DNA from 2 places in the Rodentibacter sp. JRC1 genome. Region 1 is predicted to be linked to the other one. Evidence: riboswitches for the same ligand, from Rfam matches in the RefSeq annotation. Region 1 holds a riboswitch; the other holds the start of a gene.
The links. Region 1 has a riboswitch for thiamine pyrophosphate ahead of thiH (2-iminoacetate synthase ThiH). Riboswitches for the same ligand answer to the same signal wherever they lie in the genome.

Region 1 (5,440 bases):
TTTATTCTTATTTCATTTGTTTTTAATAAATTTTTTACTAAACAGGAGCAATTATGAAAACCTATATTATTGTTGACCCATTTTCAACAGGTTCTTTAATCGCCCCAGCTTTAAAGAAACAAGGGCATAAAGTTTATTCAGTGCTTTCTAGCGAAAAAATCTCAAATTATATGAAGTCATCTTATACTGGTGAAGGATTTGAGAACAAGTATCTTATGTCAATAAATGAAGTAAAGGAACAATTTCATCAAATTGATGGGGTAATTGTTGGTTCAGAAGCAGGAACTATTACTGGTGATTTGTTATCTGAATATTATGGCGTAAAAGGTAATTCTAGTAATAGTAGTGAACTAAGGAGAGATAAATATACAATGCAACAAGCATTGAAAGAAAATAAATTAGATTATATTGAAACATATAAAATTAATATAAATAATTACCATAAAATTGTTAATCAATTACCTGAAGATAAATCATTCGTTCTTAAGCCATTAAAATCAGCTGGTAGTGATAATGTATTATTTTTTCAAAATAAAATATATTTGCTTGAACATTTGATGAAAGAACAATGGAAAAGCAATGATTTATTTGGTAATCAAAATGATCATTTTATCATTCAGGAATACATATCTTCACAAGAATATGTTGTAGATATGATTGTAAATCAAAATGAGATCTTTATCGTTTCATTATGTAAATATGAAAAAGGTATTTTCAACCAAAGTAAATTTGTTTATAAATCACTAAACATCTTAGATCCTAATAATTCAAACTACCAATCATTAATAGATTATGCCAAACAATGTGTCAAAGCATTAAAAATAAATTATGGTGCCGTTCATATGGAACTATTTCATAACGATGAGCGTACTGTGATGATTGAAGCAGGAGCAAGGCTGCATGGAGGTGTTGCACCATTGCTATTTAAACAATGCTATCAACCTGATTTATTAAATAGCTTAGTGTATCTTTACACAAATGATCGGTTGAAAGTTAATGGCAAATCTAAGTTAAAAACTAATGGAAAAATTGTATTTTTAATCAATACTCATTATGACACATATATTCAAAATAGTGATTTATTGGAAGCTGAGTTTTCTCAAATATCAACCTTCTCTGGAGGTAAAATCTTCTTTGAAGAAGGAAAAAAATTACCACTAACAAAAGATCTTACTAATATTATAGGTATTGTCTGGCTTGTCGCTGATGACTTAGAAAAACTTAATCAAGATGAAAGAAAGGTAAGAGCAATCTTTGAAAAATATTTAATAGTAAATGATGAAGATAATAAATTATTATCTAGAAAAGAATTAAAAGGGTTAAAGTTAGATAAATGGCAGGATATTGTATTCAAATAACTAGAAGCTAGTTTTATGAATAAAGTTAGACCTTTTCCTTGCGTTTTTGGTGTAAAAGGATTTACCAAAGATCAAATTAGATATGTATTTCAAGAAAATATTGAGCCAATATATTTAGCAAATGTTTTAAGGGATTATCTGAAATATTGTAAATCTTATGGTAATTATACTTCGTTAGTTATTTTTGAAAAACCTAATCAAATTAGTACACTAGAAGAATATCATTCAAAATTTTGGGGGATTTTGAAAGAATTATCTGATTTAGATTATGCCAAGCCTGTAGATAGTATTCCTGCAGAATTAGATACGCCAATGTGGGAGTTTTCCTTTAATGGTGAATTAATTTTTGTAGTGTGTACAACACCAGCACACCAGAAACGACAAAGTCGTAGAAGCACAGGGTTTATTTTAACTTTTCAACCCCGTTGGGTTTTTGATGATTTATTAGGTAGTGAAGAAAAAGCAGAAGTTGCATTTAAGACCGTAAGAGAAAGACTTGAAAAATATGATCTTATTTCTCAATCTCCTTACTTGGGTAAGTATGGAGATAAAAATAATAGAGAATGGAAACAATATTTTCTTGATGATACTAATGAAATCAATATTAAATGTCCATTTCATAAACTAAAGTAAGGAGCTTATTATGACCATTAAATTTAAGCATATCGCATTAAATAAAGATTATTCATTTTTTATGAATTGTCTTCCTAATCAGGGCTGTGTCGAATTACAGCAGGATCAGCCTTTTAAAGAACATATTTGGCATAAACACGAAAATAGTGAAACCCTAATAATATTAGAAGGTTCTATGGAGTTTTATTATGAAAATGAAAGTAGGATATGTAAATCAGGAGATGTGATATTTTTACCCCAAAATGTGTTACACGGTTCAAAAGCTCTTGAAGAAGGATGTCGTTATCTTATTGCTTTTGAAATATTAGGACATATCTAGTAGCAGAAATTTACCTAATCGTAGGAGTTAGTTGTAAGGTGGGCAATTTTTTGCCCACCTTGAAAAAGTCTTAATATAGGGTAAATATAATGGATATTAGCTTACTAGGTTATTTTTTCTTATCAAGTTTGTTAATTGCTGCCTTGCCCAGCCCTGCAATGATGCTGACCATTCAAAGTGCGATTAACAATGGATTAACTAAAGGGATTGCCGTGGCATTCGTATCATTGATCGCCATCGTTGCCAATGAAAAATTAGGCTTATTAGGCGATCATTTGAACGAAACCTCATCTTTTAAAGTCGGCTTTTTCTGGCGTTTATGTATCGTACTCACGACAGGTATTCTTGCATTTATGCTATTTAGTGAAGGTGCGAAAGTTTTCTCTGAAGGTTACGAAGGTTATCCAAGCTGGTTTATCAATATCTTCGGATGGGGAATGGCAGTCAGCTTACTCGTTGTCGCATTTATTCTTTCACGCTTAAAATGGAAAAGCGAAACCAAACTTACAATAGAATTAAAAGGAGAATAAGATGAGTTCTAGTGCAATTATTATGATGATTATCGCGCTTGGCGTAATTTGGGGCGGCTTCCTTTTTGCTCTTATTCGCCTACCGAAAGAAAATCATTAATTTTTCGACCGCACTTTAAAAGTGCGGTTATTTTTTTCTCTTTTTAAAAGTGTGAAGCCCTTATCTAACATTCTTCCACAGTTGCTACTTTTCACTTTGTGCAACTTTACCTTGCTTCACATACCATTAGCTTTTAGAATGACTTCTCTTGTCGGAGTGCCGTTGGGCTGAGATCGCAATGCGAGATCCGTTGAACCTGTGGGTTAATACCTGCGTAGGGAACAAGGTTACAAAACCTCTCACAAAAATTACCGCTTGTTAGTCAAACAAGCGTTCACTTCAGACAAGAAATTTACTTTTCACTTTTGGAGTATTTTTCAATGTCAAACCTCTATTCTTCCTTTCCCGACTACTGGCAGATGCTAAACTGGGACGATTTAGCATTACGACTGCGAGCCAAAACTGCTGCCGATGTGGAACGAGCCCTGCAAAGTGCGGTCAGAAATTTGGATGATTTAATGGCATTGCTTTCCCCCGCCGCCGAAACTTACTTAGAGCCGATGGCACAGCTCGCGCAACAGCTTACCCGCCAGCGGTTCGGCAATGCGGTGTCGTTTTATTTACCCCTGTATCTGTCAAATTTATGCAAAAATGATTGCACCTATTGCGGTTTTTCGATGAGCAATCCGATTAAACGGAAAACCTTAAACGAGCAGGAAATTTTGGCAGAATGTGAAGCGATTAGGGCGATGGGTTATGAACATATTTTACTCGTTACCGGTGAACATCAACAAAAAGTGGGAATGGATTATTTTCGGCAAAATCTTCCCAAAATTCGACCGCACTTTAGTGCAATGCTAATGGAAGTACAACCACTCAAAAGTGAAGAATATGCAGAGTTAAAAACACTCGGGCTAGACGGTGTGCTGGTGTATCAAGAAACCTACAATGCGACTGAATATGCCAAACATCATTTGCGGGGCAATAAACAGGATTTTCTCTACCGTTTGGAGAGCCAAGACAGATTAGGGCGGACTGAAATTGATAAGATTGGATTAGGTGCGTTAATCGGGCTTTCTCACGATTGGCGAACGGATCTCTATTTCGTTGCCGAACATTTAAATTATCTACAAAATCGCTATTGGAAAAGCCGTTATTCTATTTCATTCCCTCGTTTGCGACCTTGTGTGGGCGGTGTACAACCGGCTTCCACAATGACGGATAAACAACTTTTACAAGCAATCTGTGCTTTTCGTTTGTTTTCCCCGGAAGTAGAGCTTTCCCTTTCCACTCGTGAATCGCCTTATTTTCGCGATAATGTCGTTCCGATTGCCATCAATACCCTTTCCGCAGGATCAAAAACCCAACCGGGCGGCTATGCCAATACAGAAAAACAACTCGACCAATTTTCGCCCTATGATGAACGCCCCCCTTTAGAAGTGGCAAAAGCCCTGCTTGCCAAAGGGCTACAACCCGTTTGGAAAGATTGGGATAGCTATTTAGGACGGTGAAAAACAGTTATAAAAAGTTGAATGATTCCCTTGCTTCACAAAAAGTTACGCTCTAGAATAGAAAAATCTTGTCGGAGTGCCATTGGCTGAGATCGCAAAGCGAGATCCGTTGAACCTGTAGGTTAATACCTGCGTAGGGAACAAGGTGTAAAACATCTCACAAATATTACCGCTTGTTAGGTTTAACAAGCGGTCGCTTCAGACAAGAAATTTACTTTTATCTCAAGGAGTGATTTCTATGTCAAATTTACCGAACAATCCAAATCCAAGCCGCCGTGAAAAACGCCGGTCGGCACAGCAATTTATCCACAGCCTTAAACCGCAACAATTTCCTAACTCAAAACGAATTTATTTGCAAGGCTCTCGTGCCGATATTCAAGTGCCAATGCGGGAAATTCACCTTAGCCCAACCTTAATCGGCGGCACAAAAGAAAATCCGCAATATGAACCCAACGAGCCAATTCCTGTTTACGACACCTCAGGCGTTTATGGTGATGAAAGCCAAACCATTGATGTTACACAAGGCATTAAAGCCCTTAGAGCCAACTGGATTGCCGAACGTGCTGATACCGAAACTCTCTCCCAAGCCAATTCCGCCTACACACAAGCCCGATCGAAAGATATTACCCTTGATGATCTACGAATGAAAACCACCCGCCCGATTTTGAAAGCTAAAGCAGGCAAGCGTGTAACCCAAATGTACTACGCCAAGCAAGGCATTATCACGCCAGAAATGGAATTTATCGCTATACGGGAGAATATGGGGCGGGAGCGGATTAAAAGTGCGGTGCTTTTACAGCAACATTTAGGCAACGGTTTTGGAGCGGTAATCCCCGATAAAATTACCCCTGAATTTGTCCGTCAAGAAGTGGCAGCAGGACGTGCGATTATTCCGTGCAATATCAACCACCCCGAAAGCGAACCAATGATTATCGGACGACATTTCCTCGTGAAAGTCAATGCCAATATCGGCAATTCAGCGGTAACCTCCTCGATTGAAGAAGAGGTAGAAAAACTCCTGTGGGCAACCCGTTGGGGAGCGGATACGG
Region 2 (5,440 bases), 970 kb from region 1:
AGGTGCTTAAACGATCATCGAAACGGCGTGTACCAATAATCTTATGATAATGTTCCGGTGCGGTATCAAGGTTATGATTATAGTAATCTAATCCCGCCTCTCTTAATTCTTCCGCCATTCCCTCTTGCAATAATCCGAAAGTGCCGCAAGTTTCTAACCCAAGATCTTTTACGGCTTTAATAATTTCCGTTACTTTTGCCATATCCTTCGGTTTAGGCCCTCGCCATGCCGCCCCCATACAAAAACGTCCTGCCCCACGAGATTTTGCAATTTTGGCTTTCTCCACGATTTCATCAACATTCAGTAATTGCTGATTTTGCACACCGGTTTGATACCGTGCCGATTGCGGACAATAGCCGCAATCTTCCGGACATCCGCCGGTTTTAATCGACATCAATGTCGAAAGCTGAATCGCTTGCGGATTAAAATGCTCTCGATGTACCTGTGCCGCTCGGTAAACCAACTCCAAAAAGGGCGTTTCAAATAATGCCTCAACTTTGCAGACGGACCAATACTCAACGCAAGGATGTGGTGTAATGCTATTTAATTGAACGGTTTGTTTAGTTGTCATACTTTTCCCTATAAATTTTGTCCTTGGTGAATATGAATAAGGCGATCAATATAGCCTTCCAATTCCTGCGGCTGATGCGTAACAAGCAGCAAAGTTAGCATTTTTTCACTGCATAAGCGATCTATTAAGCGTAACATTTCCACACGTAATTGCGGATCAAGTGCTGAAAAGGGTTCATCTAATAATAAAATCGGTTTATTACGTAACAAACAACGTGCCAGAGCAACCCGCTGTTTTTGCCCCCCTGAAAGTGCGGTCGGTTTTCGCATTAAAAAATCTTGTAAATTGACCGCACTTGCCGCTTGTTCTATCCGCATTTTATCTTCAGAAGAAAGCGATAAATTCGATTTCAGACCCAATGCAATATTTTCTGCCACGGTTAAATGGGTAAATAAATTATTTTCTTGAAATAACATAGAAACAGGTCTCTGATAAGGTTCGGTATTTGTGTGATTTTCACTATTTAACCAAATCTCCCCGCTATTTACGCAGTCAAAACCGGCAATCAAATTTAACAAAGTGCTTTTTCCTGCGCCGCTTTCACCAATAATTGCTATTTTTTCTTGCGCACGAATATGTAGATCAAACGCCATCGGCATTGATTTATAATTAAATTTAACCTTTTTTAATTTAATCATTGTCCACCTTATTGTGTTCGATAAACAGAAATAATCCGATACATAAACCCAGCAAAATCAATGCGGTAATTGCAGCTTCTTGGCTACGATATTGCCCGAGTTGTTGATAAAGCAAATGAGGAAGCGAGGTGAAATCCGGACTACCAAATAATGCAATTGCCGTGAAATCCCCCAACGAAAGTGTCGTCGCCAGCGCAAACGCATATTTTAACGGTGCCTTTAATAACGGATATTCTATTAATTTAAAGCGTTGCCAACCTTTAAGATTAAGCGATAAGCATAGTTTTTCATAATATTGCGTCGCCTGCATCATCGGCGAATTTAAAATTCGGATAACAAAAGGCATCGCCGCCAAGGCGTTACAAAGCACGACGATAAAAAATAAATGTACATTGGTGAAATCAATATCTTGTAAAAGCAAAAATAGCCCTACCGCCAAAATCAATGTAGGAATGGCTAAAATCATCATTCCGGCGGTTTGAATAAAGGTTGCAAACACAGGAAAATGGAGCCATTGTAATTGGCGTGAAAGCAGTAATAAGAGAAAAGAAAAAGTAATTGCCAGCACGCCTGAAGTCGGTGCCATAGAAAGAGAATACATTAAGGCTTTCCATAACTGCGGGTCTTGTAAAAAACGCCCCCATTGCCGTGCGTTCAATCCTTCAACGATAATATTCAACAAGGGCATAAAAATAAATAAGCAAACGCTAATTAAAATAAAAACATTAAAAATTTTGACCGCACTTGAAGGGGCAGCCAGCCAAATATAACGCTGAGATAAGTGGGTTTCCGGTGGTTTTGCCAAAAACTGCGACATCGTAAATAATACAAAGCAAAAAACAAATTGAATCAAGGCAAACAAGGCGGCTTTCGGAAAATCAAATTCAAATAAAATCGCTTGATAAATGGCGACTTCTAATGTGCTATTTTGTGGCCCGCCACCAAGTGCGAGTACAATCGTGAAGCTGGTAAAGCACAACATAAAAATCAACACAAAAGCAGGTAAAAGTTGATTTTTAAGATAAGGTAATTCAATGAGACGAAAAAATTGCCAACCGCGAATATTTAATTGAGCGGCAAGCTGATGTTGTTCCGAAGGGATAGATTGTAGGGCTTGCCCCGTCATTCTTGCCGCGAGAGGAATATTAAAAAAAAGATGAGCAATCAAGATGCCGCTTAGTCCGTAGATTGTCGGTTTCCAGTCGATTCCCAAACTCTGCATAAGCAAACTTAGCCAACCAGCCGAACCATAAATACCAAGTAAACCGAAGATAGCCAATAATGCGGGCAATACGAATGTGAGAGAAAATAAACGCTGTATAAGCCGCTTGCCACAAAAAGATTGATAAAAAAATGCACGCCCAAATAACGTTCCAATCATCACCGAAAGCAATGCCGACAAAAAAGCCTGCTCAAAACTAAAGGTGATGATTTGATGTAGATAACTGTCTTGTTTAAAGTTTTCCCACGTATAGCTTCCTCCTACAGAAAACACTGATGAAAGAGAGAGCACATAAAGTAAAACAATGAAAAAAACGACCGCACTTCCGCCGATATAATGACGGGGACGAAAATGCGGATGAGAAAATAATGGCACCATACGACTCATTATTTAGAAAGTGCCTTTTGCCATTGATTAATCCAGTTTTTTAAATGTTCACCGGTTACTTTTGATGTATCCAGAACAACACTATGTTGAGTATGCTCCTTTAGGGCATCGATATTGCTTTCAATCGCCGTATTAATCACCGGTAACATCACGTTATTTTTTGCTATATCGGCTTGCGCTTCCGGTGAAAGCAAGTATTCAAGGAAATGATCGGCACAACGATTACTACGATTCGCCACTTTCGCCGCAACTTCCACTTGCAACACGCCACCTTCTGCAAAATCAGTCGCCATATAATTCTCTTTCTGTTCGGAAAGAAGATGATAAATCGGTGAAGTGTTGGTGCTTAATACCAAATCCCCCTCACCTTTTAAAAAGGCACCATAGGCTTCAGTCCAACCTTTCGTTACGGTAACCGTATGTTCAGCTAACGCTTTCCACATATTTTCAATTTCAGCTTGCGGATAAAGCGTATTCACCCAAAGTAATAAACCTCGTCCGATACTGCTGGTGCGCGGATCTTGATATAACACTTTTAAATCTTTTCGTTCAATCAATTCCTTCAGGCTTTTTGGCGGATTGGTTAATTTATTTTTATCGTAAATAAAAGCGTATTTCGCAAAATCGAAAGGTAAAAAAGTACGATTATCCCATTCTAACGGCAACGCAAGTTTATTGAGATCAACTTGATTCGGCTCAAACATTGCGAGTTTTTCCGCTTCATCAATTTGGTGATTATCTAACCCCAAAACGATGTCCGCTTTAATTTTCTTGCCTTCCAAACGTACACGATTAAACAGAGTACCGTTATTATCAAAAGCGACATAATTTAATTGACACTGAGGGAATTGTTTTTCAAAACCATTTTTAACTTTCGGGCCGGCACTCCAATCAGCGCTGAAAGAATCATAAGTATAGACCGTTAAAGGTTGCGGTGCAGCTTGAGTAAAAGGAGATGAAACAAAAAGTGCGGTTACAAAAAACAACAGTTTTTTGAACATCGGCTTAGCCGACGGTGGCGAAACCATAGCAATTGCTGAAGCGATTGCGTATAAAATGAAGCGTGTTTTTTTCATAATGCCATCCTTATAAAAAGTGAAGAAACAGCCTAATGAAAAAGAATTAGTTTCCTACGCCAGCATTATCTGTTTCAGGTTCACGGGTATTTCTCAGCCAAACAAGTTGGCACCCCGACTAATTGTGTGGAAGTCTATACAAATGCTTTATAATATACAAGCACTTTACGATAAAACGAATCACAAAATTCAAGCAAAAGAAAACCCGCAAAAAGCGGGTTTAAGCTCTAAATACATTATGCTTGGTGCTTGGCAGCGACTTCGCTTAACAGAGTTTGCAATTCACCGGCTTGATACATTTCCAAAATAATATCGCACCCGCCGACCAATTCACCTTCAACCCATAATTGAGGGAAAGTCGGCCAATTTGCATAACTCGGCAACGCTGCCCGAATATCAGGATGTTGTAAGATATCGACATAACCAAAAGGCACTTTGCAGTTTATTAAGGCTTCAACCGCACGTGCAGAAAAACCACAAGAAGGCAGTTTTGGCGATCCTTTCATATAAATTAAAATCGGATTTTCGCTGATTTGTTTCTTAATTTTATCTAAAGTTTCCATAATGTTCCCCATAAAAAACGAGCGGGCATTTTAACATAAGTTAAAAACATCACAAATTATAACTTGAGTATTTATGTAGGATTTACCAACTTCCGCCGGCTCCACCGCCGCCAAAACCGCCACCACCAAAGCCTCCGCCTGATGAGCCGCCTCCGAATCCGCCACCAAAACCTGAACCGCTACGGCGGCGGGATAATGTAGATTGACGCACAATACGATTTAATTGATCACGCTGATTCGGGCTGATATAGACTTCATCCTTATGATACAGATATTCACCAAACACAACAAAAGCGATAAATACCAACACCATAATGAAAGGAATATATTGTTCAAATTCACTTTCTTCCGTCTGATAAGCACCGTATTCCCCTTGGCTGGCTGCAATGATGTCATTTAAGCCGTCATTTATGCCTTGCGCATATTGTCCTTGCTTAAATTGAGGCAAAATCGCATGGCGAATAACTTGTGATAAAAAAGCATCAGGCAATACCCCTTCCAAACCTTGTCCTGTGGCGATAAAAACTTTGCGGTCATTTTTCGCAATCAGCATTAACACGCCATTATTTAACTGCTTACGTCCAATTCCCCATTTATCGCCCAAAGCAAAAGCATAATCGGCAATTTCATATTCACCTGTTGTGGGCACGATGACAACCGCGATTTGTGAGCTTGTCGAATTACCATAAGCGATCAGTTTATTTTCAAGAATTTGCTGCTGTTGAGATGACAGAGTATTCGTGTAATCATTCACATAATGAAAAGGGGTTGGCGTAGGCGGAAACTGCGCAGCAGAGACGAAATTCACCCAAAAAATAATGCTAAAAACAACCGCACTTTTCATAATCTGCAACAATCTAGTCATGAATAATTACCTCATTCGATAATTCATTTCGGTCATTCGGTTGAACCGGGAAATGTGTTATTAAGATTTCGGTAATACGATTAATTGCTTCAACAATGCCTTGGGTATAAGCCCCTTG

Region 2: linked by a shared signal. The riboswitch ahead of thiB (thiamine ABC transporter substrate binding subunit) and the one ahead of thiH (2-iminoacetate synthase ThiH) in region 1 are both predicted to bind thiamine pyrophosphate.

The regions. Positions count from the first base shown of each region.
Region 1 covers NZ_BPWA01000001.1:1,076,671-1,082,110, forward strand. The annotation lists gene HEMROJRC1_RS04755 (hypothetical protein) at 1-57, shown strand, start outside; gene HEMROJRC1_RS04760 (ATP-grasp domain-containing protein) at 54-1,358, shown strand; gene HEMROJRC1_RS04765 (YqcI/YcgG family protein) at 1,374-1,991, shown strand; gene HEMROJRC1_RS04770 (cupin domain-containing protein) at 2,002-2,310, shown strand; gene HEMROJRC1_RS04775 (hypothetical protein) at 2,400-2,840, shown strand; gene HEMROJRC1_RS04780 (methionine/alanine import family NSS transporter small subunit) at 2,842-2,940, shown strand; TPP riboswitch at 3,083-3,178, shown strand; gene thiH (2-iminoacetate synthase ThiH) at 3,261-4,391, shown strand; TPP riboswitch at 4,454-4,548, shown strand; gene thiC (phosphomethylpyrimidine synthase ThiC) at 4,630-5,440, shown strand, end outside.
Region 2 covers NZ_BPWA01000001.1:2,045,304-2,050,743, reverse strand. The annotation lists gene bioB (biotin synthase BioB) at 1-571, opposite strand, end outside; gene thiQ (thiamine ABC transporter ATP-binding protein) at 580-1,209, opposite strand; gene thiP (thiamine/thiamine pyrophosphate ABC transporter permease ThiP) at 1,202-2,809, opposite strand; gene thiB (thiamine ABC transporter substrate binding subunit) at 2,818-3,819, opposite strand; TPP riboswitch at 3,929-4,021, opposite strand; gene grxD (Grx4 family monothiol glutaredoxin) at 4,131-4,457, opposite strand; gene HEMROJRC1_RS09310 (YgcG family protein) at 4,540-5,322, opposite strand; gene HEMROJRC1_RS09305 (TPM domain-containing protein) at 5,315-5,440, opposite strand, start outside.